Regions from separate parts of the Caldimonas brevitalea genome, predicted to be linked through region 2. Evidence: riboswitches for the same ligand, from Rfam matches in the RefSeq annotation. Region 2 holds a riboswitch; each other region holds the start of a gene.
The links. A riboswitch is a leader RNA that binds a small molecule or an ion and turns the genes downstream of it on or off. The one in region 2 is predicted to bind cobalamin.

Region 1: another riboswitch for cobalamin. It lies ahead of AAW51_RS24095 (hypothetical protein); the one in region 2 lies ahead of AAW51_RS02625 (energy-coupling factor ABC transporter permease).
Region 3: another riboswitch for cobalamin. It lies ahead of AAW51_RS12065 (TonB-dependent receptor domain-containing protein); the one in region 2 lies ahead of AAW51_RS02625 (energy-coupling factor ABC transporter permease).

What each region holds. Positions count from the first base shown of each region.
Region 1 is NZ_CP011371.1:5,668,659-5,678,229, forward strand. It holds gene AAW51_RS24070 (YbdK family carboxylate-amine ligase) at 1-813, opposite strand, end outside; gene AAW51_RS24075 (cation:proton antiporter) at 830-2,059, opposite strand; gene AAW51_RS24080 (hypothetical protein) at 2,734-2,934, shown strand; gene cobN (cobaltochelatase subunit CobN) at 3,197-7,228, opposite strand; gene AAW51_RS24090 (DUF2149 domain-containing protein) at 7,225-7,575, opposite strand; gene AAW51_RS24095 (hypothetical protein) at 7,586-8,053, opposite strand; cobalamin riboswitch at 8,232-8,483, opposite strand; gene AAW51_RS24105 (FdhF/YdeP family oxidoreductase) at 8,626-9,571, shown strand, end outside.
Region 2 is NZ_CP011371.1:590,772-600,342, forward strand. It holds partial or broken gene AAW51_RS30605 (cobalamin biosynthesis protein) at 169-504, opposite strand; gene AAW51_RS02590 (cobalamin biosynthesis central domain-containing protein) at 563-1,333, opposite strand; gene cobI (precorrin-2 C(20)-methyltransferase) at 1,333-2,136, opposite strand; gene AAW51_RS02600 (bifunctional cobalt-precorrin-7 (C(5))-methyltransferase/cobalt-precorrin-6B (C(15))-methyltransferase) at 2,126-3,457, opposite strand; gene AAW51_RS02605 (cobalt-precorrin-5B (C(1))-methyltransferase) at 3,454-4,635, opposite strand; gene AAW51_RS02610 (precorrin-8X methylmutase) at 4,666-5,355, opposite strand; gene AAW51_RS02615 (sirohydrochlorin chelatase) at 5,352-6,239, opposite strand; gene cobM (precorrin-4 C(11)-methyltransferase) at 6,242-7,033, opposite strand; gene AAW51_RS02625 (energy-coupling factor ABC transporter permease) at 7,039-7,668, opposite strand; cobalamin riboswitch at 8,113-8,343, opposite strand; gene AAW51_RS02630 (GNAT family N-acetyltransferase) at 8,400-8,888, opposite strand; gene AAW51_RS02635 (M20/M25/M40 family metallo-hydrolase) at 9,227-9,571, shown strand, end outside.
Region 3 is NZ_CP011371.1:2,718,644-2,728,214, reverse strand. It holds gene AAW51_RS28070 (galactose-binding domain-containing protein) at 1-906, opposite strand, end outside; cobalamin riboswitch at 1,133-1,373, shown strand; gene AAW51_RS12065 (TonB-dependent receptor domain-containing protein) at 1,442-3,283, shown strand; gene AAW51_RS12060 (FecCD family ABC transporter permease) at 3,300-4,304, shown strand; gene AAW51_RS12055 (ABC transporter ATP-binding protein) at 4,487-5,275, shown strand; gene cobO (cob(I)yrinic acid a,c-diamide adenosyltransferase) at 5,278-5,907, shown strand; gene AAW51_RS12045 (cobyrinate a,c-diamide synthase) at 5,912-7,228, shown strand; gene AAW51_RS12040 (cobalamin-binding protein) at 7,253-8,182, opposite strand; gene cobD (threonine-phosphate decarboxylase CobD) at 8,179-9,261, opposite strand; gene cbiB (adenosylcobinamide-phosphate synthase CbiB) at 9,258-9,571, opposite strand, start outside.

The DNA.
Region 1 (9,571 bases), 1.4 Mb from region 2:
CTCGAACGGCTTCTGCTTGCTCAGCCAGCTCGCCACACACTGAATGTAGGCCGCCAGCGCTGCCGCCTTCTCGATCGTCAGCGGCGTGTCGAGCACCCGCACTTCGATGGTCCCGAACTCGGGCTTGGGGCGGATGTCCCAATAGAAGTCCTTCATGCTCTTGACCACGCCGGTGCGCGTCATCTTGGCGAAGAAGGTGCCGAAGTCGTCCCAGGTGGTCACGAAGGGCGCACGCCCCGACAGCGGAAAGGCGAACACCGAGTTCAAACGGGCCGAATGAAAGCCCGTGTCGGTGCCCTGCACATAGGGCGACGACGCCGACATCGCGATGAAGTGCGGAATGAAGCGCGACATGCCATGCAGCAGCACCAGCGCGTCGTCGGCGCTGGGGCAGCCGACGTGCACGTGCTGGCCGAAGATGGTGAACTGCTTCGACAGATAGCCGTACAGCTCCGACAGCATGTGAAAGCGCGGCGTGTTGAAGATGCGCCGCTCGCTCCAGTCCTGGAACGGATGGGTGCCGCCGCCGCACAGGCCGACGTTGAGCTTGCGGGCGCAATCGACCAGCGCGCCGCGGATCTCGGTCAGCTGGCTGAGGGCGTCGGCGTGGCTGTGGCACACGCCGGTCGACAGCTCGATCATGCTGTCCGTCATCTCGGGCTTCACGTCGCCCGGGATCTTGCGCTTGTTCATCAGCCGCAGCAGGTCGACCGCGCTGGGCGACAGGTCGTAGTCGTGCGTGTTCACGATGCCCAGCTCGAGTTCCACCCCGAGCGTCAGCGGCTTCGAAGCGGCAAAGGCTTCCAAGGTCATGTGTGTCGTCTCCGTCTCAAACCCGGCGGGCGGCGATTTCGTGCGCACTGCGCAGCGCGGCGAGCACCGCCAGCGCGCCCAGCAGTTCCATCACGGCGATCGAGCTCAGCGCGATGGGCGACAGCTGCGCCGCGAAGCCTGCGTGCGAGCCCTGCAAATCGGAATACATCACCAAGGCGGTGGCCGACAGCGGTGTCAAGGCCAGGCTGACGCCGATGCTCTGGCGCAGCGACTGCCCGCTGAACCAGCCGAGCGTCAGCACCGCGGCCGACTTGGCGGCGGCGCGGGCGGCCATCGCGGCCAGCGCGATCATGCCGCCGGTGGCCAGCGCCGAGAACGACCACGAGGTGCCGACGATCACGAACAGCATCAGCACCAGCACGCCCCCGGCCGTGCCGAAGTGGCGCGGCCAGACCCACGGACGTTCGGTCGAGTTGCGCAGCCACAGCCCGGCCATCAGCGGCATCATCAGCGTCGACAGGCCGAACGCCTTGGTCAGCGCCAGTGCCAGCGTCACCAGCCCCAGCAGCAGCAGCACCGAGTTTTCGTTGCGCAGGTCGAGCCGGCGGGCGACACGGGCGACCGCGATGCCGAGCAGGCCGGCGATGAAGAAGGAGCCGACGAACACATACAGCGGGTGGACGATCGCCTGCACCGGGTTCTGCCCCGTGTCCAGGTCGAGCCAGGCCTGCAACAGCCGGCTGGCGAAGACGCCGTACAGCGTGTTGAGCGCCGCCATCATCGTGACGCGCTCGGTCACCTGACCTTCAGCGCCGAATTCGGACGCCACGCGGGCGATCACCGCCGGGGAGGCCGGCACCGCCAGCACCGCGACGGCGGCCGAAGACGACATGTCGAGCCCCAGGTAGCGCATCACCAGGTAGACCACCACGAAGGTCAGGATGGCCTCGGCGAGGCTGGTGACGAGCAGAAAAGGATTGGTCCGCAGCCAGCGCAGCTGCACGCGTGCGCCCAACTCGAACAGCAGCAGCGCCAGCGCCAGGTCGACCACCAGCCGCACGGTGCCGGAGATGTCGCCGCTCGCGACACCATAGCCGGCCGCACCGACGAACATGCCGACCAGCGAGTAGCCGACGATCCGCGGCAGGCCCAGCCGGCGGAACACGACTTCACCGATCAGCGCGCCGGCAATCAGCACCAGCGACGTGCCGACCAGCGCGTCAGGACCAGCCCAGGAAAAGGCAGCACCGAGAAAGGACAGGGCTTGGTTCAGCTCGTCCACCATGTCGTTCACCTCCGTGTATAGGCTCAGCTCGGCCCCGCGGGCGCGGCGCCTTGTTGTGTGTATCGGAGACCACGGGCCGTTGGTCTTTCTGCAGGGCCGCCGGGGCGTTCCCGCACGGCTCGCCGGCGCCGGGCACCAGGCCCGGATCGGACAGCGATCCCTCCCTTGGCAATCCGGATGCCTTGCGCTGCAGCGGCGCCGCACCCTCGGGTCCACCTGCCAGCGGCGACGACCGGCCCATCCATCCGATGGCCCGCCAGCAGGCGCTCGCCTCTCCGAGGACCGGCGGCCTGCTGCCCGGTCGCCGCGGCATTCTGCCCTATCCGGGGGCCCTCCCCGCAGGCATGCAAACGTCGGCGCCGCCACCGCGGAGGCAAAAAAAAGCCCCCGCAACGCGGGGGCAATGCTTCTTGGCCGCTGCGCAACGCTCGATCGCCCCGAGCGCTACGTGGCGAGGCCATCCTAGCCTGAAACATTTGTATTGATCTATTAACCGCACCGCCGGGTCGGGATGCAAAAGCCCCTGCTGTCCAGTGCCCTAAGCCCCAAGGCGCGCTGGTGCTAGGTAGACGTACCGCCCCTGTGGTTTTCACCCCCGCAACTCGGTGGCGCGCGTCTCAGGCGGCAGGGGAGCGGGCACAATCGCTTCCTCACATCAGGGAAGGAATGCGCCTATGAGCGACAGAATGAGCCGCAACGAGTGGATCGAGCGCTGTGCCGCACGAATGCTCGCCCAGCAGGTGGCAATGCAGAGCCACGAAGCCTTGGACCTGGCCTTGCAGGTGTGGTCCGAGGTGCAAGGCGGGGTAGATCCCGAGCAAGCCGCCGACCGACAGTTGGCTCCGCGTGCCGCCGAGGCCTTCGCACCGGCCTGACGGCACGGACCAGCGCCTTACAACCGACACAAAGCAACACCCCTGCTGTCACGCGATTGACTTGCACCATCCGGCACGGCCGGAGGTCTCGTCTGCAAGCCCTCTTGCCGTACCGGCGAGCGCCTGCGCCGTGTGACGGCCCCCTGGCCACGTGACGACGCCGTGCGTCACGCCGGTGCCAGGGCCTCTCACCTCTGCCACCACCGTCTGAGCCCGCCCCGACCCGGGCAGCCACGCGACGCCGCTGTGCGACGCGCCCGTTTCACAGCCCTGCCATGCGGGGTGGCATCCTCGAACTTCGCAACTGCCAAGCCGCCCCGCCCAGCACCAGCGCTGCGACCGCGGCGGCGAGCCAGGCCTGTGCCAGTCGCTGCACCACCGCGTTGGCGCGCGGAGCAGGCATCACGGGCCGCAGCCGGATGCCGCGTGGCTCGGGAGCTGCCACCACAGGCGCGGGCGGCGAGACGTCCCTCCGAACACGGGGCACCGCCTCGGCCTCTCGTGCCGCGGCGGCCGCCGGCCTCGCAGGCGTTTGCAGCGCGGTCGCGGTCCATCGCTGCACCTCGACCGAGGCGTCCGGCCGCGGCGCCTGTCCCGACAGCGTCTGCAACAGTGCGGCCAACGTACGCCGTACCGTCGGATCGGGACGCCAGTACCCCTGGCGTTCGGCCTGCGCCAGCCGCTCCAGCGCCTGCGCATAGGCTTGCGGGTGGGCCCGCAGCCACTCGGGCACGCCGAGCCCGTGGCGGTCACGCACCAGGACGTCGTAAAACCCCTGCCAGTGGTCGTCGCGCACGCTGCCCGCATCGACCTGCTGCCAGCCCCAGGCGAACTGCACCGCCTTCACCACCTGCAAGCTGCCGGCATAACCTTCGGCGCGCTGGGCCGCCAGCCAGCCGGGGTGCAGGTAGCGGCTCTGCATCTCTAGCGCGATGCCGCGCGCTGCGCTCTGCGTGTGCGGCTCGCCGCTGTCCTCGATCTGGTTCACGTACAGCGCCAGGCCCTCGCGACGGCCGGCGCTGCGCGCGGCGGCGGCCAGGCCCCCGAGGTACTGGAACGGGTCGTCCGAGGTCAGCATGCCGTAGAGGTGGGAACTGCGCGACAGCAGCGCCGCATCAGTGCGACGCAGGTGGGCCGCCAACACGTCCGGACGGGCCACCGGGTCCGCCCCCGCCTCGCCCACCGGGTTGCCGTCGAGAAACGGCTGGCTCATCCGCTGTAGGAACAACCCGCCCAGGCGCGCGTCCTGGCGGGCCACACCGTCGGACTGCACCGCCTCGGCGATGCCGGTGCCGTAGTCGCCCGGCGTGTTGCCGAACACGCGCACCCGGCCCAGCCGTTCGGCCGCGTCAGCGGCGACGCCGTTGCGGGCCAGCTCGCGCGCCACCGCCCGGCTGGCCTCGGCCACCACACCCTCGGGCTCGGCCGTGCTGACCGCCGCCACCGCCTTGTCGACCAAGGCCATCAAGGCCGGGAACTGGTCGCGGTAGGAGCCGCTGATCGACAGCAGCACGTCCACCCGCGGGCGCTTCAACTCGGCCTGCGGAATCACCCGCAGCCCCGTGGGTCGGCCGCTGTGGTCCCACACGGGTTCGACGCCGAGGGCGGCGAGGGCCTGGGCCTCCTGCACGCCTTGGTGGCGCAAGGTCTCGCCGGCCCACAGCGACAGTGCGATGCGTTGCGGCACCACATCGCCGTGCTCGCGTCGCCAGGCCGCCAACCAGTCGTCGAACAAGCGCTGCGCCGTCTGCCAGGCATGGCGGGTGGGCAAGCGGCTCGGGTCCAGCCCGGTCAGGTTGCGGCCGGTGGGCAGGCTGTCGGGGTTGCGGATCGGGTCGCCGCCGTAGGCGGCCGGCAGAAAGCGCCCTTCCAGCGCGCGCAGCAGCCCCGGCAGCTCGTTTTCGGTCGCGAGCAGCCGTTCGAGGGCCTGGGCGCGCAGCGCGAGGTCGCGCAAGGCTGCTGTGTCGATCGGCCGGCGCGCGGCGCGGTTGGGCACCGGGCCCTGCGGTTCGGGCGGGCGCAGGTCGAGCTGAGCGGCGGCCTCCGCGTCTTGCAGGGCGACGTCGAGCCAGCGCGCGGGCCGTGAGTCGGCGACACCGCGGTGGTCGATCAGAAACGCCTCGTCGATGTCCTCGCCCAGCGCCTCGATCAACGGCTGGCGCAGCGCCTGCAAGATCGTCGTGCGGCGCGCAGACGGCTCGGGCACCCGGCCGAACACCGCCAGCCCCTGCGGCTGCGACGACTGCGCCAGCCGGTCCAGCCAGGGATGCAGCTGCTCGATGAAGCCGGCGAAGTCGTGGCCGATGCGCTCGGCGCTCCAGCCCAGGTCGCGGTGCAGCTGCTGCTCGACGAACTGGGCCAGCAGCGCGGCTTCGAGGGCGGCCTTGGTGGGGCCGTCGCCGGCCGTCTCCCACTCGTGCATCAGCTCGTGCAGGTGCGCCATGCGGGCGTTGAAGCCGGCCGGGGCGAACGAGGGCGTGCGGTGGCTGACCAGCGTGGCCCGGCCGCGACGCTTGGCGGTCAGCGCTTCGCCGAGGTTGTCGACGATGTAGGGGTAGACGACCGGCACATCGGCCAGCGGCAACAACGCATCGTCGTGCACGTCCAGGCCGCGCAGCTTGCCATCGGCCCACTCCTGCGTGCCGTGGGTGCCGAAGTGCACCAGGGCATGCGATTGGCGCGCCCACAGGTAGACGGCCAGGTAGTGGTGCGACAGGGCCACCCGGTTGCGGTGCGAGAACGGCTGCTGGCGGTACTTCAGCGTCTCCTCGCGCGGCGGCTGCGGCATCACGGTCAGGTGCCCGATCTGCAGGCGCGGGATCACGAACACTGGCTGCCCGCCCTGCTGCACCACATAGCGGCTGCGCTCGGGCGGGCCCCATTGCGCTTCGATGCGCTCGCGCACGCGCGGCGGCAGCCGGTCGAACCAGGCGCGGTAGTCGGCCAGCGGCAGCGCGGCGGCGGCATCCTGCGCCAGCAAGGCATGCAGGTCTGCACCCTCGTAGTAGGCCGCCAGCAAAGGTTTGAGTCGCTCGATCCAGACGGCCTCCGGCACCGCCTGCGTGCGATACCCGGCCTGCGCCAAGGCGCCGCTCACCACTTCCAGGCTGCGCGGCACGTTGAGGAAGGAGGCGCCGAAGTTGGTGGCGCCGGCCGGGTAGTTGTAGACCATCGCAACCAGCCGCTTGTCGGCATTGGGCGTGTCGCGCAGCGCCAGCCAGCGGGCCGCCTTGGCCACCACCGCGCGCGCCTGGGGCTCGATCAGCGACAGCCCCTCGCGCGGGTGGCCTTGCGCCGCGACCAGCAGCGGGTCAACGGCGCCGGCGGCCTCGGGCTGTGCCAGGTAGAACGGCACGTCGGTGGTGGCGAGCCCGCCGCTGTCGGCCTGCCAGGCGGCGATCGACCCGCTGCGGTAAGGCAGCGTCGCGAGCACCGGCACGTCCCAGCGCTGGAACAGCGGTTGCAGCGCGGCGCCGGGGGTCAGCAACTGGTGCGTCACCACCACACGCGCATGCAGCCGCCCGTCGACCTCCAGCAAAGCGCTCAAAGCCGGCGCGTCGAGCGACTGGCTGTAGGCCGCATAGGGCGCGAAGCCGGCTGCTTCGAACCACTGCAGCCAGCGGTCCAGCCAGCCGGTGCTGCCGTCGACGAAATGGTGCCGGTGCACCAGCAGCACGACCGGCGCGCCGCGTGCCCTGCCCTCGCCGGCCTGCCAGCGGGCCAGTGCGCCGGCATCCGAAAACAGCCCCGGCGCACGCGGGTGGTACAGCGCCCGTGCTGGCAAGGGTTGCGGCGGCGGCAACACCGGCAACGCCCCGCCCTGCAAGGCGGCCTTTGCCAGCGTGAAGGCGTGTGCCGACTGGCGGGCGCCACCGGCTCGCAAATAGGCCGCGATACGCCCGGCCGGCGTGTCGCCGTCGGCCGTGTCGGTGTACAGCAGGCGGTCGGGGCGCCGCGCCTCGAAGCGTGCCACCTGCTCGGGCCCCAGCAGCGCCTCGAGGCGCGCCCGCACCGTCGCATGCGGCACGTCGACCCACACCCACTCGGCCTCGTCGAGGCCCGCCTGCAGCGCCTGCCGGGCGGCCCGGTCGTCACCCGGGCGCAGGCCGAACTCGACATGCCGCCACTCGAAGCCCGCGTCGGCCGCGGCGCTGGCCAGCAAGGCGCTGCGGGTGGTCGGCGTCACGTCGCTCGTCACCCACAGCAGCAGCGGTCGCGCCAACAGGGCCGGGGCGACGCACAGCAGCAGCGCCGTCAGCAGCAGCAGCGCGCAAGCGCGCCGCCAGGCGCTCAAGGGGTGGACCCGGCAGGCGACGACGAGGCCGCCGGCTCGGGTACGTAGATGACACTGCCATCGTCGAGCTTGTAGGCCACGCCCGCGCGCACGCCATTGCCCGCGCCGGCCGTGCCATCACCGCGCAAGCGCACCTCGCGGCCGTTCTCGCGCGTGACGATCTCCATGTCGGGCCGGCCGGCGTTGCGGATCACCGTGACGGTCGAGCCGGCCTCACGCTCGGCGCGCAAGGTCAGGGCCACCAGCAGGGCCGCGACGACGATCAGGAACACGTCGACCAGGTTGACGGCCGACAGCATCGGGTCGTCGTCCTCGTCGGCGAGCGGATGCAGGCTGTGGCGTCGCATCGTCGCCCCCTCACTGCGCCAGGCCGCGGGCCAGCCGCACCGCGTGCAACTCGCTCAACAGCCAGCGGCGGCGCAGCGAATGCACCGCCAACGCGATGGCGGCGGCGGCCAGCGCCAGCACCACGCCCGAGAAGGCATTGCCGAAGCCGAGCAAGGTGCTGCCGCCGTCGCCCGAGGCCACGCCGGCGAGCGCCGGCCCGAGTGGGATCATCGTGGCGATCAGCCCCAGCAAGGGGGCCATGCGGGCCAGCAGCCGCATCGGCTCCAACTGCCGCATCGCGGCCAGCTCGAGCGCATCGAGCGAGACTTCGTCGCCTTGCGGCAAACAGCGCCAGCGCGGGTCGCGCCAGCGTTGCCACGCTTCGGCCAGCGTGCGGCCGAGTGCCCACAACGCCGCCGCGAAGCACGCCAGCACCCCCAGCGAGACCGGCCACAACAGCCATTGCGCCACTTGCGCCATGCCGGCTTCGAGCATCATCGCCACGCTCCGGTGAGATGGGACGGCAACCGGCAGGCAAGGCAGGCCCAGGCGGTCGGCAGCAGGCCGGCCTGGCAGCAGGAAGGTCGTTCGGACATGGCGGAACTCGTGATGGCAACCCGCCCGGCCGCTTCCCCGCAGCCCAGGCGCATGCAGCCACGCAGCAGCATCAGTCGCAGCGCGTGGCCCCCTGTTGGCCGGTCTCCGGGCTGGCGGACATGTGCCCGAGTCCTTCCCGGGCCACGCTCGGCCCAGTGGACGTCGTACAGGCACCGAGCGCGAGACCCTGAGGGTCGACCCGCTCGTCCGCATACCGTTGCGGGGGCAGCTCGGCTTGGAGGCTGCGCAGCATCGCGCGGCGCCCTGCCGATTCCCGTTTCACGGTGCCGGCAGAGCCGCCGGCACGCGCACCAACGACCGCGAATGTACCGCAGCCGCCCGGTCCGGCCGAGTGCCGACGGCCATGACAACCTGGCCCTCACCCCGTTACAGTGCGTGCGAGGCACCGGTGCCCCCAGGGCCAGGCGGCTCGCAGGGGCTCGCACCGGGGTGCCGAGCACGAAGGTTATCCAATGAGCGATCCCAAGATCGAGTTCTATCCCTACCCGGCCGGCGGCTGGGGCGCGCTGCGCAGTGCCGCGCGCCAGCTGGTGCAGCACCGCATCGCCGCCAAGGGCACGCGCACGCTGTTGTCGGCCAACCAGCCCGACGGCTTCGACTGCCCCGGCTGCGCCTGGCCCGACCGCCAGCACACCTCGACCTTCGAGTTTTGCGAAAACGGCGTCAAAGCCGTCGCCGCAGAGGCCACGTCGCGCCGCGCGACGCCCGAACTGATCGGGCAGCACCGCGTCGCCGAACTGGCCGCCTGGTCCGACCACGACCTCGAAGCGCTGGGCCGCCTGACCGAGCCGATGGCCTATGACGCCGCCACCGACCGCTACCACGCGGTCAGCTGGGACAGCGCCTTCGAGCGTATCGCCGCGCACCTGCGGGCGCTGCCGCACCCCGACCAGGCGATCTTCTACACCTCGGGGCGCACCAGCAACGAGGCGGCCTTCCTGTACCAGCTGTTGGTGCGCGAGTACGGCACCAACAACTTCCCCGACTGCTCCAACATGTGTCACGAGCCGAGCGGCACCGGCTTGAAGCAAAGCATCGGCGTCGGCAAGGGCAGCGTCACGCTGGCCGACTTCGAACAGGCCGATGCGATCCTGATCTTTGGCCAGAACCCCGGCACCAACCACCCCCGCATGCTCGGCGAGCTGCGCGCCGCGTCGCGCCGGGGCGCCCGCATCTTGAGCTTCAACCCGCTGCGTGAACGCGGGCTGGAGCGCTTCGCCGACCCGCAGAACGCCCTCGAGATGGCCACGCTCGGCTCAACGCCGATCAGCAGCGACTACTTCCAGCTGCGCATCGGCGGTGACCTCGCGGCCGTCAAGGGCCTGTGCAAGGCGCTGTTCGAACTCGACGACGCCGCGCGCGCCGCAGGGCGGCCCCGGTTGCTCGACGTCGACTTCA
Region 2 (9,571 bases):
GATGCCCACCAGCGTGATCTTGCCGCGCGCGGGTGGGGGGAGGGTGTGCCGGGCAGGTGTTTCGTCTTCGACATTGCTGGGGGCGGTTTCGACACCGGCGACCATGCGGGCCAGCGAGACGGTGGCATGTCGGCCGTCGGGCCCGCGCAGCTTGTGTTTTTCCACCAGCAGTGCGGGCGCGTCCGCGCCGGCCGCCAGCAAAGCGGCGGCTTCGGACACCGACGGCGTGCCCATGTGGCGCAACACCGCGTCCGACGGATGGGGCACGGCCACCTCCGCGAGCGCGGCGGGCGCGTACCAGCGCACCGGGCAGCCCAAGGTCTGCGCCAGCTGCAGCAGGCCGGCTTCGTCGGCCTTGGCATCGATGCTCGCGAGGGTGGTGACCTGCGAGCGCTGCAGGCCCGCCAGGGCCAGGGCTTGGTCGAGCGCGGCCAGCAGGGTCTCGAACGGTGTGCCACGGTCGCAGCCGAGACCGGCCGCGACAGGGCATGAGGGTAGGGTCATAGCAAAACCTCCGTGCTGTGCACTGGGTGCGAGCCCGTTCGGGTGGCCGGGTGGGCGCTCATGTCGACGGCCTCGGGTCGAGCGGCGGCCGGTACACGACCAATCGCTCCGACAGGCGCTGCCAGAGATCGTCGGCCACCGGCCGGCGGGTGACCCACAGCACCGCGGCGTAGCGGTCCAGGTCGACCTCTTCGAGCATGTCGTAGCAATGGATGTTGGCTGGCAAGGGCGTCGGGCGGGTCCACCAGTCGAGGCGCCCGGCCTCCTGCACGAAGGCGATCGGCTCGCCGTTGACGACGTGGGCCGACACGCGGGTGATGTTGAGCTTGGGTGCCTCGACGCGCCAGCCCAGCTCGCGGCCGAGAATGTCGACCGGGATCGTCTTGACGGCGTCGGACGCGGTGGTCAACACGGGCACTGCCTGCAGCACCTCGGCGATGCGCAACGCGCACTCATTGGCGCCGCCGACGTGGCCAGACAGCACCGGGATCACGAACTCGCCGGCGTCGTCGATGACCAGCACGCCGGGGTCTTCGTCCTTGCTCTTGAGATGCGGGGCGATCAGCCGGACCACCGCACCGAGCGAGACGAAAAACACGATCTGGTCATAGCCGGCGAACAAGGCGCCGACCTCGTCCTTGAACGCACCGTGGTAAGCCCGCACGCGGTCGCCGCAGGCCGACAACGCGTCGGCGAACTTGGCGGCCACGCACACATGCGCGTCGGGCCACGCGCGCGCCAGCGTCGCGGCCTGGGCGGCACCGTGGCGGGTGAGGGCCACCAGCACGATCCTGGCTGGGGCAGTAGGGGGTAGCGTGGAGGGCGACATCAGCGGGCTCCCGGTGGGTGGTTCGGACCAGCAGCGGTCTTCTTCTTGCAGCCGGCGATGCGCTCGCCGCGCTGCCGCTGCGGGTTCTTGACGATCAGCAGCGACAGATAGTTCACCGTCGTGCCTTTCAGCGTGCGCAGGTCGTGCACCACGCGTTCTTCGGGCGCACCGGCCTTTTCGATGAAGCAGCTGCACGTCAGCAGATCGCGGCGTTCGAGCAAGGCGATCAGGTCGTCGAGCAGGGGCTTGACCTTCATCAGCACCAGCGTGTCGAAGTCGTCGAGCAGTCGCTCGACCATGCCGACGCCGTAGGCCGCCGGCACCACCGCCACGGTGTCGTCCTGCTCGGCGAGCGGCCAGCGCAGTTGCGCGCAGCCGGCAAGGAAGGACGTGACACCGGGCACCACCTCGACCGACACGTCGGGCTGCAGCGCCTGCAGCGTGCGGGCCAGGTGGCCGAAGGTGGCATAGGTGGAGGCGTCGCCTTCGACCAGGAACATCACGTCGATGCCGCTTTGCAACGCCTCATGCACCGTCTGTGCGGCGCGCAGCCAGTGGCGGGCCAGCCGCTGCGCATCGTGTGTCATCGGAAACAGCAGGGGCTGGTGACCGAGCGGGGGCGTGAGGCCGGCGCGTTCGGCAATCGCCATGGCATAGCTCGGGCTCTTGGTGCTGCGCACCGGGTAGGTCCACAGCGTGCCCGGGCGCTGCAGCAGCGCGTGAGCGCGCCGTGTCATCAGCTGCGGGTCGCCCGGGCCCAGCGACACGCCGTAGAGCGTCGCACGGGTGGCTTCAACCATCATGTGCCTCCTTCGTGGCGCTGACGATCCAGACCGGGTTCTCGGCCGCCAGCCGGTGCATCTCGAGGATGGGTTTGCTGCGCGAGGCCTGCAGTTGCAGCACGTCCCACGACACTGGCCGCCTCGCCTGCGCGGCCTTCAGCGCGGTGACGGCCGCGGCCAGGTTTTCGATCGTCACGAAGTTCATGACCAGATGGCCCTCGGGGCGCAGTCGGTCGAGCACCTGGTCGATCAGCGTGGGCAGTTCACCGCCGGAGCCGCCGATGAACACCGCGTCCGGGTCGGGCCAGGCGTCCAGCCCCTCGGGCGCCTTCCCCTGCACCAGGCTGTGGTTGCTGATGCCCATCGCGCGACGGTTGCGCCCGGCGATGGCGTGGTCCGCCGCGTTCTTTTCGATCGCGTAGACATGGCCGTCGACACACAGCCGGGCCGCTTCCAACCCCACCGATCCCGACCCGGCGCCGATGTCCCACACGATGCTGTCGCGCCGCAGCTGCAAACGCGCCAGCGACACGGCGCGCACCTCGTGCTTGGTGATCAAGCCCTTCTCGGGATGGCGCTGTTCATAACGGTCGTCGGGCAGCCCGAACAACACCGGGGCGCGCCGCGGGCCCCAGCGCCACAGCAGCACCACGTTGGGGTCGGCGAATTCGGTATCGGCCATCTGCTGCACCGTCAGCGACGCGCGCACACGCTCGGCCGGCTGGCACAGCCGCTCGGCGACGGCGCACTGGAAGTCCTCGCCCAGGCCTTCGCTCAGCAACAGGCGCGCGATGCGCGCGGGGGTGTTCTCGGGGCTGGTCAGGATGGCCAGCCGGTCGTGCGACTGCACCGCCCGCAACAGCGCATACAGGCCGTGGCGGGCATCGGCCCCCTCCACCCACTCCCCGGCGTCGCGGGTGTGGACCGAGACGATCTTGAGGTCGTGCCAGGGCAGCCCGATGCGCGCGCAGGCGATCTGCAGGGTCGACAGGTTGGGCAGGATCTCGAGCGCTTCGATGCACAGCCGCGAGGCCAGATAGGCCGCAATGCCGTGGCACAGCGGGTCGCCGCTGGCCAGCACCACACAGCGCTGGCCCGCTTGCTGGGCCTGCGCGACCCATTGCGGCACCTCGCTCAGCGCGCCGGTCAGGTCGCGCTGCTGTGCGTCAGGGCGGATCTGGGCGGCCAGCAACGCCAGCGTGCGGCGGCCGCCGATCACCCACTGCGCCTGCTGCAAATGGGTCAGCGCGGTGGCGTGCAGGCTGGCGGCGCCATCGTCGAGGACGCCGATGACCCGGCAAGGTGGCGCCGCGAGGATGGCGTGCTGAGGGCTGTCGTTCATGGGTCGTGGGTGAATGACGAGGCTGGCGCCAGGGACGAGGCCGGTGCCGGGGCAGACGCTGGCGCCAGGGAAGCGGCTTGCGCCAGCTTGCGACCGTCGAAGTCGCACACCAGCACGGTGAGGTGGAACTGCGACGCATAGCGGCCTTGCAGCGTGCGCACGACTCGCTCGGCGAGCGCCTGGTGGAAGGCTTCGGTCAAGCCCAGCGCCGCCATCCGTTCGCTGGCATAGCGGGCGGTCTCGGCCTGGCGGATGTCGTCGCAGACGTCGGCCGGCACGCCGAGGCCGGCACACAGCTCGGCCAGCAAACCGGTGTCGACCTCGGCGCGGTGGGCATGCGTGATGGTCTCGCCTTGTGCGATCTTGGTGAGTTTGCCGACCATGCCGCCGATGACCACCTGGCGCAGGCCGCAGGCCACCGCGGTGTCGAGCGCATAGCGCAGGAAGTCGCCCATTTGCACGAAGCACGCCTGCGGCAGGCCGGGCAGCTCGTCCATCGCGAACTTTTCGGTGCGGCCTCCGGTGGTCAGCACCACCCGACCGGCGCCGGTGGTGGCCGCCACCTGCACACCTTGCACGACGCTCGCGCGGTAGGCCGCGGTCGAGTAGGGCTTGACGATGCCGGTGGTGCCGAGGATCGAGATGCCGCCGAGGATGCCCAGGCGCGCGTTGAGCGTCTTCTTGGCCATTTCGAGGCCCTGCGGCACCGAGATCGTCACTTCGATGCCGCCCTCGTCCAACAAGCCGGCCGCGGCACGGCGCACGTTGTCGTCGATGTTGCGGCGTGGCACCGGGTTGATCGCGGGCCCGCCCACCTCCAGGCCCAGCCCCGGCATCGTCACCGTGCCGACACCGTGGCCGCCGCGCAGTCGCACCTGCCCGGGGTGTTGCGGCAGCAGCCGCACATCGGCGGTCAGGTGGGCGCGGTCGGTGCAATCCGGGTCGTCGCCTGCGTCCTTGATCACCATCGCATGGGCGGTGCGTTCCCAGCCGCTGCCGGCACAGCGGCCCTCGTGCACCTGGAACACCACCGGCTGGCCGTTCGGCAACCAGCACTCCACCTGCGCGGGCACGCGCCCCTCGACCAAGCCCACCACGGCCGCCCGCGCCGCGGCGGCCGAGCAGGCGCCGGTGGTGAAGCCGGTGCGCGTGCCGCGCTGGACCGTTTTCTCCATCATGTTGAGTGCCCCTGCGATGCCGCCGGTCGTTCACCTGAGCAGGACGCGCTGCTGACGCGCTTCCGCCAGGGCCAGCAGCGCATGCAGCGCGGCCACCACCAGGGTCGAGCCGCCCTTGCGCCCCCGCACGATGATCCAGGGGATGTCCTGCACCTCGGCCAGCAAGTCCTTCGACTCGGCGGCCGAAACAAAGCCCACCGGCATGCCGATCACCAGGGCGGGCCGGGCCGCGCCAGCGCGCATCAGCCGCACCAGCTCGATCAGCGCGGTCGGCGCATTGCCGATGCCCACGAGGGCGCCGTCGAGCAGGCCGAGTCGCTGCGCCTTGCGCATGGCCTGCACGGCGCGGGTGGTGTCTTCGGCGCGCGCGGTGGCCATCACGTCGGCATCGCCGATGAAGTGATGCGTGCGCACGCCAAAGTGCGCCAGGCGCGGCGCCGACAAGCCGCTGCAGATCATCTCGACGTCGGCCACCATCGGTGTGCCGCCGCGCAGCAGCGCCTGCACGCCGGCCTCGACCGCCTGCGGATGAAACTCGGTCAGGCCGTTGAATTCGAAATCGGCGTTGGCGTGGATCATGCGACGCACGACTGGCCACTGCTCGGGGGCGTAGGGGTGGGGGCCGACCTCGGCATCGATGATGGCGAACGACTCGTGCTCGATCACCTGGCCGGCACGGGTCAGTTGCTCGGTGACGGTGTTGGTGCGGCTGTTGTTCATGCGGCCACCGGGGCAAGCGGCGGTGGCACCGGCGCGGTGTCGTGCGCGGTGTCGTGCGTATGCCCACCATGCCCCAGGTCGTGGGCGATCTCGCGGAACTTGCAGCCGTCACATGGCAAACGCGCCTGCGGTACGCCGCCGACCCACTCGGCCACCCGATGGTCGAGCAGTTCGAAGATCTCCGGCTCGAAGCCGAAACAATCGGCTTGGGCGAGACGCAAGGCGGGGTACTGCTCTCGCAAGTGGCCGACCTGCCGCTCGATGCGCTGCATCAGGGTGCCGGTGAACAGGTAGTAAGGCAGCACGACGATTTGCCGCATGCCGATCAGGGCCTGGCGTTGCACCACCCGCTCGAGCCGCGGCCAGGTGATGCCGGTGAACGCCAGGTCGACCAGTTCGTGGTCGCTCGTTTCCTGCAGCCAGCGCGCCATCTTGGCCACCTCGCCGTTGGCTTGCCGGTCAGACGAGCCGCGCCCGAGCAGCACCACGCCCGTGGTGCGCGGGTCGGGCATGTCGAGCGACTGCATCGCGCTGCGCAGGCGCCGGCGCAAGATCGCCAGGATGGGGTCGCAGGCGCCCAGGTGCGGTCCATAGGCGAACTGCACGGCGGGGCAGTCGCTGCGGGCGTGTTCGATCGCCTCCGGAATCTCCATCTTCACGTGGCCGGCGGCGTTCAGGACCAAGGGCAGCACCAGCACTTCACGGCTGCCCTCGGCGGCGGCCCGCAGGCCCGCGTGCAGCCCGGGCTCGCCGAACTCGATGAAACACAGCTCGATGCGCCAGCCCGGCCGAGCGGCCTGCCAGGTGGCGACGAACCGCCGCACGTCGTCGTTGCCCGCGGCTTCGCGCGAGCCATGGCCCACCAGCAAGAGGGTCGGGTGCATCTTCAGGCTCCTGAGGGTGTCGAGGCACGACGGAAGCGGTGGGTGTAGCCGGCGTCGTAGAGCTTGGACTTGGCCAGCGTGGCCCAGTGGCGGGCGCCCAGCGTGGGGCTCGCGATGATCATCGCCTGGCTGACGATGCCGGCGGCGCGACAGCGTTGCTTGATGTCGGCCAGGGTGCCGCGCACGATGCGTTCTTCGCCAGGCCAGCTGGCCTTGTGCACCACCAGCACCGGGGCTTCGGCGGGCCAGCCCGCCTCCTGCAGCGCTTGCTCCACCTGGTGCAGCAGCGTGATCGACAAGAACAGGCACAAGGTGCAGCGGTGGCGGGCCAGCTCGACCAGCGACTCACCGGCCGGCATCGGCGTGCGGCCGGCCACGCGCGTGAAGATCACGCTCTGCGTGACTTCGGGCAGCGTGAAGCTCTCGACGGCCGCGGCGGCGGCGGCCATCGCCGACGAGACACCGGGCACGACGGCCACCGGTATGCCGGCGCGATCGAGCGGCTGCACCATTTCGATGAGCGTGCCGTACAGGGCTGGATCGCCGGTCTGCAGCCGCACCACCGTGTCGTGCCGGGAGGCCTGGGCGATCAGCCAGGCGACGATTTGGGCCAGCGTCATGTCTTTGGAGTCGGCGATGGTGCAGCCGGGCGGCGCCCAGCAGGCGACCGCCGCGTTGACCAGCGAGCCGGCGTAGAGGACCGCGCCAGCGCGTTCGAGCAACACCCGCCCCTTGAGGGTGAGCAACTCCGGATCGCCCGGACCGGCGCCCACGAACCAGACAGTGCCGGGCATGGTGATCAGCGCACTGCGAGAGGCGCAAAACACGCAGCGGCCCAGCGCCGATGGCCAACCCGGCGGATCGAGGCGAGCACCGCCAGCGTCACGACCGGCTCCAGCGCGACCACCGCGGCATACGAGGCGGCAAACCGCAGCCACTCGTGCACCGGCGTCGCCACCTCGCCGATGGCGAGCCAGAAGCCCACCATCGAGGTGACGCCGGCGTAGTAGCGGGCGTCCAGTTTCAGCACGTCGGTCCAGGTCGGCTGTGCCGCGCTGGGCGACCGGGTCAGGTGCACCATCAGCAGCGGCACGGCGAGCGACAGGAAGTTGACCGACAGGTGCACCAGGTCGGCGGGTTCGAACAGCAGGCCTTGCATCAGCAGCCCCAGCCCGAAGCCGAACAGCGTGGGCAACAGGCCGAACGCGAGGTAGATCGGCATCGCGCCGACGAAGTGCAGCTCCGACGGGCCCACCGGCAGATGGAAGGCCTGCATGAACAGCGAGAAGAACGCTGCGGCCAGTGCGGTGCGCAGCCACATCCTCGGCTGCGTCAGCAGGGCGGGCGCATGGGTGGCGAGCAAGCCGGTGGCGACCACCGAAGCGATCATCAGCTTGGACGAAGCGAGTGTGCCGGGTTCGATGTGCATCGAGTGCTTCCTGTAGGTCCGCGTCGGCGCCCGCCCGGGAGCTCAACAGGGCCAGGCGTTGCGGGCAGCAGACGGGGTGTTACGGGCGACCGGACGGCGCACGCACGCGCCGGTGACGGGCCTGTTCACGGGGCTCTTGAGGGGGCGGGCGGCCGGCGTCGGGTGGGGCGGGAGCGAGGGCCGCGAGGCACTGGGTGGTGCCTCGCTTGCGCACGGGACGCGGCTCACGCCTGCCGTCAGGTGTCGCCGAACCTCGCTCGAGCGCGCCAGCCGCTGCCGGCAGCGCCCGGCTCAACCAGGTGCAGGGGCGGACCACAGCACACCGACCCGGCAGGAAGCAGAGCACGCGGCCGCGCAGGGCCGAAAACAGTTGTTGTTCATGATGACGTCGAAGGCCAGCAAGTCACCTGCCTCCCCGCAGGTTCCTCGTGCATGGCCGCGCCAAGGCGCGACCCCCTGTTGGCCGGTATCCGGGCTGACAGACCTCCCGTGTCATCCTTCCCAGACCGATCAGGCCCAGTGGATTCTGTACACGAGTGAAGCGCGAGGCTTCGTCCGCTTACCGTTGCGGGGGCAGCTCAGGTGGGGGCGGGTTCCGTGGGAACGGCCCTTCCTGATTCCCGTTTAACTGCGCCGACATGATGCGGCGCGAGCACCAACGCGGCGAATGATATGCGGTGCCTTGCGTGCCGACAAGAAGGGGGGCTTGCAGCGTCGTGGCTGGCGCGACCTCAAGCCGCAAAGCGCTGCAAGCCGTCGCCGGCGATGCGGCAGATGCGCCACTCGGGCATCACCGTCGCACCCATCGTTTCGTAGAAACGGATCGCGCGCGTGTTCCAGTCGAGCACGCTCCATTCGAAGCGGCCGCAACCGCGCTCCAGCGCCAGCCGCCCCACCTGCTCCAGCAAGCGGCGGCCGATGCCGAGGCTGCGGTGTTGCGGCAGCACGAACAGGTCTTCGAGGTAGATCCCCGGCTGCGCCAGAAAGGTCGAGAAGTTGGTGAAGAACAAGGCGTAGCCGATGCTCCGGCGCTGCCCCTCGATCTCGAGGTCGGCCATCAACACTTCGGCCGCCGGCCGTGGGCCGAACAACTGCGCCAGCAGCTTCTCGGGGGTCACTTGCAACAGGTGGGTGAGCTGCTCGAAGTCGGCCAGTGCGGCGATCAACTCGACCAGGGCGGGAACATCGTCGGGGACGGCGGGGCGGATCGTGACAGTCATGTGGGGATTATCTGGGGCCGGTAAGCCCGTGCAGCCACGGAACACCCGGCGTCGTTGGCGGGCTCGGCAGTGCAACCTCTCGCATGTCTTGTGATCGTTGGTGTGTCTCCTCCGCCGCTTGGGGCGATGAGCGCACAAGCGTCGCCTCAAACCCTGTCAACCCTGCCAGATCTCGACCACTTTTGTCGAAAACCCTCGCGGAACGCTGTCACGTCAACCCTAGGATGACCGCGCGCCGGCTTCACCCCGGCGCTCGCACGCGTCCGGGAGCCGAGGGCGTGGCGTGCCACGAGCGCGTCGCGCACCGGAGCCGGGTTTCTTCCTCTCATCGGAGTTTCATGATGCGTTTTCACCCCCTGGCCATCGTCTGTGCCGGCCTGCTGGCCTTCAGCTCCGCCGCACACGCGGGTGACAAGGTCTGGATCAGCCTGGGCGACGCCGCCTTGGCCCAATTGCAAAAACACGCCCCCACCGCTGTCGCAGCCAGCGTGCGGGCCTCCTCCACGGCGGGTGACCGCAGCACGGCGCACAGCGCAACGGACGCCGAGGGGGTCCACCTGGTGCAGGTGGACGAGGACGATCTCGCCCGGCTCTCGGAAGCGGTGCACACCGAGCTGCGCCGTTGCGGCGGCTACATGTACCACCCGACGCAGGCCGAGGGGCTGGCGACGCTGCAGCGTGCT
Region 3 (9,571 bases), 2.1 Mb from region 2:
GCCCTCGCCTCGCGGGTCGAGGCGCCACATCTGGTCGTTGGAGACGCCGAACACACGGCCGTCGGGGGCCACGTAGGCGTGCGGATACCACCAGCGGTGGTCGGTCTCGCCGAAAGCCGTGGGGCTGCTGGCGCCCGTCAAGGGCCGCCAGCCTTCGGACGGGCTGAACACTTCGGGTGTGTCGGCGTACTGCACCGGGTCGACCTTGTAGCTCTTGCCGCCGACCACCAGCACACGCTGGTCGGGCAGGGTCACCAGCGTGCCGTACCAGCGCGGCTGGTGCATCTGGCTGGCCCGGATCAACAGCTCACGGCGCGCCGGGTCCCATTGCGAGGTTTGCCAATGGGTGTTGCCGCCGACGATCAGCAGCATGCCGTCCGGGCCCAGCACACTCGCGCTGCAGAAGGAATCGACTTCGGTCGGGCTCGGCACCTGCACGTGCGCGGCCTCGGTCAGCCCCTGCTCCGGGTCCCACTCGTCGAAGAACAAGGCGGTCTGGTCGCTGTCGTTGCTCTGGGTGCCGTAGGTCAGCACCTTGCCGTTCGGTAGCACGCTGGCATGGACCGCGAGAAAGGGCCAGTCGGCCAGCGGCGTCCACATGCCGACCACATCGGCGTCGGGCGTCGGCTCGGGCAGCGCGTCGGCCGCCGCGGTTGCCAGACCTTGGCTGCCGGCCCTTTGTGACGCTTTCGCGGCCGGTACATCGGCAGCCGCGGTTGCCAGGCCTTGGCTGCGGGCCCTTTGTGGCGCTTTCGCGGCCGGCACATCGGCGGCCGGGTCGGCCTCGGCGTGGTCAGCAGAGGCAGCATCGTCGCCCCCGCCGCCACCGCAGGCGGCCAGGGTCAAGGCCATCAGCAAGGATGGGGCATGGCGCAGCAACGCGCGACACCGCGTCGGTCTCAGCATGGTGAACTCCCTGTTGGAGGAGGCCACGGCGATCCCGCAAGGTCGATCATGTCGCCCTGCAGCAACTACCGTGTCCTCCTGTGACGTTTGTTGGAAGCCGCACCTTAGGGCCAAAGGTGGGCGCTCGCGCACCACCCACTCAGGGGCCACCTGCACACTGATGGCGGTGTGTCAATTGCTGATGCGTTTGCTTCCACTGTGATCAAACGTGTACGCAGCAACGCTCTCATACAATCTGCCCGTTGGTGCTCGCACGGCCGGTCGGCTGTGCAGTTAAACGGGAAGCAGGAAGAGTCGTCGCCACGCGACAGGCGACACCCCGGCCTGCGCTGCCCCCGCAACGGTCAGCAGACGAAGCCGCGCACGCGCGGTCTCACTGTGGTTCACGGCCACTGGCTCTCGAGAGCTGGGAAGGCCTCCACAGCTGTTCTGTCAGCCCGGATACCGGCCAACAGGGGGGCGTGCACGAGAGGGCACGCCCAAAGAGCCTGGGCCTGCGGGGACGCAGCGCCGGGTGTCAGACTGCACTGCCGACATGAACTTCCGTTTGTTTGTCCTGCCCCAGGGTCTGTGGCCGCTGGCGCTCGCCGCCACGCTGCCGGCTCATGGCCAATCGTCCGCCCCACAGCCGCTGCCGCCGACGGTGGTGACCGCCACGCGCGTTCCGCAGCCCTTGACCGACGTGGTCGCCGATGTGTCGGTGGTCGATCGCGAGACCATCGAGCGCAGCGGCGCGGCCTCGCTCGGCGAGGTGCTGTCGCGTCTGCCCGGGGTCGAGTTGGTGCGCAACGGCGGACCGGCCGGCAACACCAGCCTGTTCCTGCGCGGCGCCGAGAGCCGCTTCACCGCGGTGTACCTCGACGGGGTGCGCATCGACAGCCAGGCGGGCGACGGCGGAGCGTCGTGGAACGCCCTCCCGCTGGCGCAGGTCGACCGCATCGAGGTCGTGCGCGGCCCGGCCGCGGCGGTCTATGGCTCAGACGCCATCGCCGGCGTGGTCCAGATCTTCACGCGCAAGGGCGAAGGGGCCTTCAACCCCTCCGTCACGGCGGCGGTGGGCACGCACCACCGGCGCGCACTCGATCTGAGCGCGACCGGCACGAAGGGCCGACTGGACTACGCAATCGGCCTGGCACGCGAGTCGAGCGACGGCTTCGACGCCCGCCCCACCTTCAACCCCGACCGCGACGGCTATCGCAGCTTGTCCGGCTCGGCCCGGCTCGGCGTGAAGCTCGCCGAGGGCCAGCGTCTGGAGGCGACCTGGCTCGACCACGATCTCGACGCCGACTACGACGGCTCGCGAACCCAGGACGATCGCAGCGCATCCGACTTGCGCAGCCTCGGGCTGCACTGGACCGCGGTCTGGTCCAAGCACTACACCACCCGCGTCAGCGTGTCGGAAAGCCAGGACCGCTACGCCACGTCCCCCTCGCCCTACCAGACAAAGACACGGGTGCGCAGCCACCTGTGGCAGAACGAGATCCGCCTGGGTGCGCAGCTGTTCACCGTCGCAGCCGAGCGGCGCGAGGACCGGCTCGAGAGCAGTGCGGTCGAGGGGCAGACCTTGTCGCGTGCCCAGAACGCGCTGGCCCTCGGCTACGGCCTGCGCCAAGGGGCCCACACGCTGCAGTTGAACGCCCGCCATGACGACGACAGCGAGTTCGGCGGCAAGACCACCGGCAGCATCGCCTACGCGCTCGCCCTGGCACAAGGCTGGCGAGGCACGCTGTCCTACGGCAGCGCGTTTCGAGCACCATCGCTCTACCAGCGCTTCAGCGAATACGGGGCGCCGACGCTACAACCTCAGTCGTCTCACAACGTGGAGGCGGGATTGCGCTATGCCCAGGGCAGCAGCGCCTTCTCCGTCGCGGTTTACCGCAACCGGGTGCGCGACCTGATCGATTTCGTCTTTGGCCCCGGGCCTTGCCCCGGTGCCGGCGAACCTTTCTCGCTGGGCTGTTACGCCAACGTTGGCAAGGCCGAGTACGCCGGCCTCAGCCTGCAAGGCAACCACCGCCTTGGGCGCGTCGACCTGTCGGCCTCGGTCGACTTCCAGCGCCCGCGAGACCGTGCCACCGACAACCTGCTGGCGCGCCGGGCTCCCCGCCACGCCACGCTGGGCGCCCGGACCCTCTGGGCCGACTGGACCGTCGGCGCCGACTGGCGTTTGTCCAGCTACCGCTACGACCGGGTTGACAACCTGACACGCCTGGGCGGCTACGGCCTGGTCGACCTCAGCGCCAGCAGGACGGTCGCCAAGGACTGGACCTTGATCGCGCGGGTCGACAACCTGGGCGACAAGGACTACGAGATGGCCAAGGACTACGCCACCGCCGGGCGCACCGTCTACCTGGCCCTCAAGTGGTCACCCCGCTGAGGCCTTGAGCGTCTCGATGCGTCCGACTGCCGCTCTGTCCTCGCTGGGTCTGCTGCTGCTCGTGGCCGCCTTCGGCCTGGCCGCGGCGCTCGCGCTCGGCAGCGCGCGCATCCCGCTCGCCGACGTGCTGGCCGCACTGCTGGGCCGCACCGACCAGGTCCAGGCCGACATCGTGCTCAGCCTGCGACTGCCGCGTGCGCTCAGCGCACTGGCGTGCGGCAGCCTGCTGGCCTTGTCCGGCGCGCTGCTGCAGGCCTTGCTGCGCAACCCGCTCGCCGAGCCTTACGTGCTCGGTGTGTCCGGCGGTGCCTCGGTGGCGGCGCTGCTTGCCTTGTGGGCCGGCCTGGGCAGCTACGGTGTGACGGCGAGCGCCTCGGCGGGTGCCATGCTGGCCACCGGGTTGGTGTTCCTGCTCGGCGCGCAAGCGTTTCGGCGCAGCGTCGACAGCAGCGGCGCCGGCGTACATCTGCTGCTGGTCGGGGTGATCCTCGGCGCCGGCTTCGGCGCGATGGTCGCCTTCATTTTGTCGATCGCGCCCGAGAGCCAGCTGCGCAGCATGGTGTTCTGGATGCTCGGCGACCTCAACGGTGCCGACCGTTATGGCCTGCCGCTGGCCGGCCTGTTCCTGTTGCTGGCCCTGACGCTGCCGCTGGCACGCGACCTGAACCTGATGCTGCTGGGCGACGCGCAGGCCTATGCACTGGGCGTCGAGGTGCGGCGGGTACGGGTCGCCGTGGTCGTGCTGGCCTCGGTCGCGGCCGGGCTGGCCATCTCGGTCGCCGGCAGCATCGGCTTCGTCGGCCTGGTGGTACCGCACGCCTTGCGCCTGTGGCTGGGCAACGACCAGCGCTGGCTGCTGCCGGCCTGCACCGTCGCCGGCGGCGCCTTTCTGGTGATCGCCGACACGCTGGCCCGCACGCTGGTCGCGCCGATGCAGCTGCCGGTGGGCGTGCTCACCGCCTTGATCGGCGTCCCGGTGTTTTTGTGGCTGCTGCTGCGGCATCACGGGGCAAGGGCATGAGCCCCGCACGGCCGTCCGAAGGGGCTCGCACCGCAGTGCGCAGCACGGAGGTTACCCAATGAGCGCCGCACGGCCGCCCGAAGGGGCTCGCACCGCAGTGCGCAGCACGGAGGTTTCCGAATGAGCCCCGCCCGGCCGCCCGAAGGGGCTCGCACCGCAGTGCGCAGCACGGAGGTTACCCAATGACCGCAGACACCCCGCTGCTGTCGACCCATGCGCTGGTCGTGCGCGCCGGCCAGCGCACGCTGGTGCCGGCCCTCGACTGGCAGGTGTTGCCAGGGCAACGCTGGGCCTTGCTCGGCCAGAACGGCTGCGGCAAGACCACGCTGCTGCGCACGCTGGCCGGCCTGAGCGCGCCGGCCGGCGGCGAGGTGCGCTTGTTGGGTCAGTCGCTGGCCCACATCCGCACGCGCGAGCTGGCGACCCACCGCGCCTGGTGCCCGCAACAGCACCACGACGTGTTTGCGATGTCCGTGCTCGACGTGGTGCTGGCCGGCCGCCAGCCCTATGCCGGCCGGCTCGGCTGGCTGGGGCCGGACGACCGTGCGATCGCGGCGGCGTGCCTGGCGCAATGCGACGCGGCACACCTGGCCGACCAGGACGTGCGCAGCCTGTCGGGCGGCGAACGCCAGCGGGTCGCACTGGCCGCCGCGCTGGCACAGCAGACACCGCTGCTGCTGCTCGACGAGCCGACCGCCCACCTAGATGTCAACCACCAGCTTGCGCTGGGCCGTCTGTTGACGACCCGGCGCGAGCAGGCCATCGTGATGTCCTTGCACGACGTCAACCTCGCACAACGCTGCTGCACCCATGCGCTGCTGTGCCTGCAAGGGGGCAGCGCCGGCGGCCCGCGCTGGCTGGCCGGCGCGCTGCACGAGGTGCTCAACCCCGCCCACCTCGAGCAGGCGTATGCCTGTCACATGCTGCCGGTGACCTTGCAAGGTCAGACCTATTTCGTGCCGGCGCCCTGAACATGAAAGACAAAACCGTGACCACCGACACTCCCGACCTCGACGAGCGCCACCGGCGCCGCATGCAGCGCAAAAAGGAACTGATCGACGCCAAGATCGCAGCCGCCCAGCGCGATTGCGGCGTGATCGTCGTGACCACCGGCAATGGCAAGGGCAAGAGTTCGAGCGGCTTCGGCATGGTGGCCCGCGCACTGGGCCACGGCATGAAGGTCGGGGTGGTGCAATTCATCAAAGGGGCGGTGCCGACCGGCGAGGAAAGCTTCTTCCGGCGCTTCCCGGACGAGGTACGGCTGCATGTGATGGGCGAGGGTTACACCTGGGACACCCAGGACCGCGAACGCGACATGCAAAGGGCACAGGCGGCCTGGGCGGTCGCACGCGAGATGCTCAGCGACCCGTCGCTCGGCCTGGTGCTGCTCGACGAATTGAACATCGCGCTCAAGTACCGTCTGATCGACGTGCAACAGGTGATCGACGACCTGCTGTCGCGGCCCGAGATGCAGCATGTCGTCATCACCGGCCGGGCCGCGCCGCCCGAGCTGATCGAGATCGCCCACACGGTGACCGAGATGGGCGTCGTCAAGCACGCCTTTGCCCAAGGCATCCGGGCCCAGCCGGGCGTGGAGCTGTAAGGCCGTGGCGCGTGCCCTGCTGATCGCCGGTCCGGCCTCGGGCCAGGGCAAGACGTCGTTTACCTGCGCGCTCGCGCGCCGGCTGTCGGCCGGCGGCCAACGGGTGCGCGGCTTCAAGATCGGGCCCGATTTCATCGACCCGGCCTTTCTGGCCGAGGCCACCGGCGCGCCGGTGCACAACCTCGACCTGTGGATGGTCGGCAAGGCCGAAAGCGCGCGCAGGCTCGAGGCCGCCGCGCAAGAGGCCGACTGGCTGGTCATCGAAGGGGCCATGGGCCTGTACGACGGCGACCCCAGCCCGGCCGACTTCGCCGCCGCCTTCGCGGTGCCGGTGCTGACGCTGATCGATGCCGGCGCGATGGCCGAAACCTTCGGCGCACTGGCGCTGGGCCTGCATGAATACGGCCGCGGCCGCACCCTCAGCTGGGCCGGCGTGGTGGCCAACCGGGTCGCCAGCCCCGGCCACGCGCGCATGCTGCGCGAGAGCCTGCCGCCCGGTCTGACCTGGGCCGGGCATTTGCAGCGCTGCGACCATCCCTTGCCCGAGCGCCACCTCGGCCTGGTGCAGGCCCAGGAACTGCGCGCCGGTCTGGCCGGGATCTGGCACGACCTGGACGCGGGCCTGCATCTCGACATCAGCGTGCTGAGGGCGCTGCCGGAATGGAGCCCGCCGGAGCATGCCCGGCCGGCGTCGGCGCGGCGCCCGCCCGCCGCCGGCGGCCTGCTGCAAGGCCGCACCATCGCCTACGCCCGTGACGAGGCCTTCTCGTTCTGCTACCAGGCCAACCTGGAACTGCTGAGCGCCCTCGGCGCCCGGCTGCAGCCGTTCTCGCCGCTGGCCGACGAGCCAGTGCCGGCCGACTCGCATGCGGTCTACCTGCCGGGCGGCTACCCGGAGCTGCAGGCCGAGGCCTTGAGCGGCTGCCGTCGGTTTCTCGACAGCTTGCGTGAGCACCATGGCCGCGGGCTGCCGGTGGTGGCCGAGTGCGGCGGCATGATGGTGTGTGCCGAGACACTGCGCGTGCTCGACGGCCGTGAGTTCCCGATGGCCGGCCTGCTGCCGGCAACCGCCGTGATGGGCGACCGCCTGGCCGGCATCGGCCTGCACAGCTGGCGTACCGACCATGGTGAGTTGCGCGGGCATGTCTTCCACTACGGCCGGCTCGAAGTGCAGCCCGGCTTCACGCCCGCCCACCTGACGCAGCCGCGCCGCTATGGCGGGCCGGAAGCGGTCTACCGGGCCGGCTCGCTCACGGCCTCGTTCTTCCACGGCTATTACCGCTCGTGCCCGGCGGCGGCGGCCGCGCTGTTCAGCTGCTGAGCCGCGGGCAGTCGCCGATCGTCCTCAGGGCTGGTCAGCCGGCCGTTTGCGACGGGCGGCCTCGAGCGCCTCGCAGACCTGCGAGGCACCTTGCAGCAGCCGCGGCGTCGGCCGGTTCAGCAGGTCGCCGTCGATGCTGACCAGGTTGCCGCGCGCCACGGCCTGCAAGCGCGGATACCGCTTCCACGCGTCCAGCCCCGCCAGCGCCTTGCCGCTCGACGTGGCGCCCATCGAGGCGGTCAGGATCACCTCCGGGTCGGCCTGCAGCACCGCCTCCTCGGCCAGCGTCGGCACCAGCCGGTCGAGGCTGCCGAAGACGTTGACGCCGCCGCACAAGCGGATCACGTCGCTCACCATGTGGGTGTCGTTCAGGGTCATCAAGGGCTGGTGCCAGACCTGATAGAAGCTGCGCACCGGCGGCCGCCCGGCATACTGCCGGCGCAGCGCCGCGGCCCGTTCGCGGAAGCGTGCGCCCTCGCCCGCCGCGGCCGCCTCGCTGCCGAGCAACCGGCCCAGCCGCTCGATCGACTCGGGGATGTGCTCCAGCCGCTTGGGCTCGCTTTGGTACATCGGCACCCCGAGGCTCTTGAGCTTGTCGAGCTGGCGTTGCGCGTTGCCGTGCCGCCAGACGACGATCAGGTCGGGCTTGAGCGCGGCGATGGTTTCGAGGTCGAGCGCCTTGTTGTCGCCGACACGGCGGATCGCCTTGGCCGCCGGGGGGAAGTCGCTGTACTCGACCACACCCACCAGCCGCTCGCCGCCCCCGGCCGCGAACACCAGTTCGGTGACATGCGGGGCGACGCTGATCACACGACGGGCCGGTGCCGGCAGGGTCACGGTCAGGCCATGGTCGTCGACCGCGCTGACGGGCGCCGCGGCGCAGGCGACGGCCGCCAGCAGCGTCGGGGGGACCAGGGACAGGCGGCGCAGCGCCTTCGACAAGCAAGGGTTCATCGCGATTCGCAATCTTTGTCCAACACGTCGGCGAGCGCCTGCGCCAGCCGCTGCAAGCCGGCGTCGTTGGCCGGCAGCCCGAAGCGCACCGCCCGAAAGGGCTGCGGCGTGTCGAGCCAGAACAAGCGCGTCCAGATGCCGCGCCGCGCGAGGCCCTCGTGGAGCCCGCGGGCAGCGGGGGTGGCCACGGTCCGGAACAGCGAGGTCCCGTGCGACACCAGGCCGCGCGCGGCGAGCAAGGCCGTGAGCCGCTGCGCCTGCTGCGCCAGCCAGTCGCGGGTATCGCGCTGCCAGTCTTCGTCGGCGAGCGCCGCGGCAGCCAGGTGCAGGCCGGGGCCATTGACGCTCCAGGGCCCGAGTTCGGCGCGCAAGGCGTCGAGCCACGGCGCGCAGGCCAGCACCGCGCCGACGCGCAGACCCGCCAGGCCGAAAAACTTGCCGAGCGAGCGCAAGACCACCACCCGGGGTTCACGCAGCGCGGCCACGCTGGCGTGGACGTCCGCATCGAGAAAGGTCTCGTCCACCACCAGCAAGCGGCAACACCGGGCCAGCGCCTGCAGCGTGTCCGCCTCGAACCACTCGCCGGTGGGATTGTTGGGCCGTGCCAGCACGATCACGTCGGGCTCGCCCTGCCCCAGCGCTTGCGAGTCGCAGGCCACCACGGTGTGACCTTCGAGCGACCAGCGCGCCGCATGTTCACCGTAGCCAGGGGCCAAGACGTGGCATCGGGCCGTGCCGTACAGGCGCCGCCAGATGCGCGGCAAGGCCTGGATCGCCGCTTGCGAGCCGGGTACCGGCAAGGCGGGGGCGCCGTAGTAACGCTCGAAGCGCTGCGCCACGTCGGCCTCGATGTCGGGCAGGTCGCGCCAGACCGACGCGGCGACTCGATCCAGTTCGCCAGCCACCGGCCACGGCCGCGGGTTGAGCCCCGTGGACAGGTCGAGCCAGCCGGCCGCCGGCGCCGGGTAGAGCTGGCGGGCCCGCGCCAGGTCCGCGCCGTGCGGCACGGCAGGCCAAGGCCAGGCTGCAGCAGGATTGGGAGGTTCCATATGGGAGCCCAGCCGCGAAGCAGAAGTCATCGTGTCAGCCCCGCATGCAGCACAGTCAACACCACCAGCCACAACAGCAACACACTGGCCACCAGCGCGAGCGCCCGTCCGATGTCGCCCGCCGCCGGCAGCCGGCCCGCGCCGAGCACCGGCCGCTGCTCGACACGACCGTGGTAGGACGCAGGGCCGCCGAGTTTGAGGCCGAGGGCCCCCGCACCGGCGGCCATCACCGGGCCGGCGTTCGGGCTGTCCCAGCGCGGCGCCTGGTGGCGCCAGCACCACAACGCCAGCTTGGTGTAGCCCAGGCCGGCATAACTCAGGGCGGTCAGCCGGGCCGGCA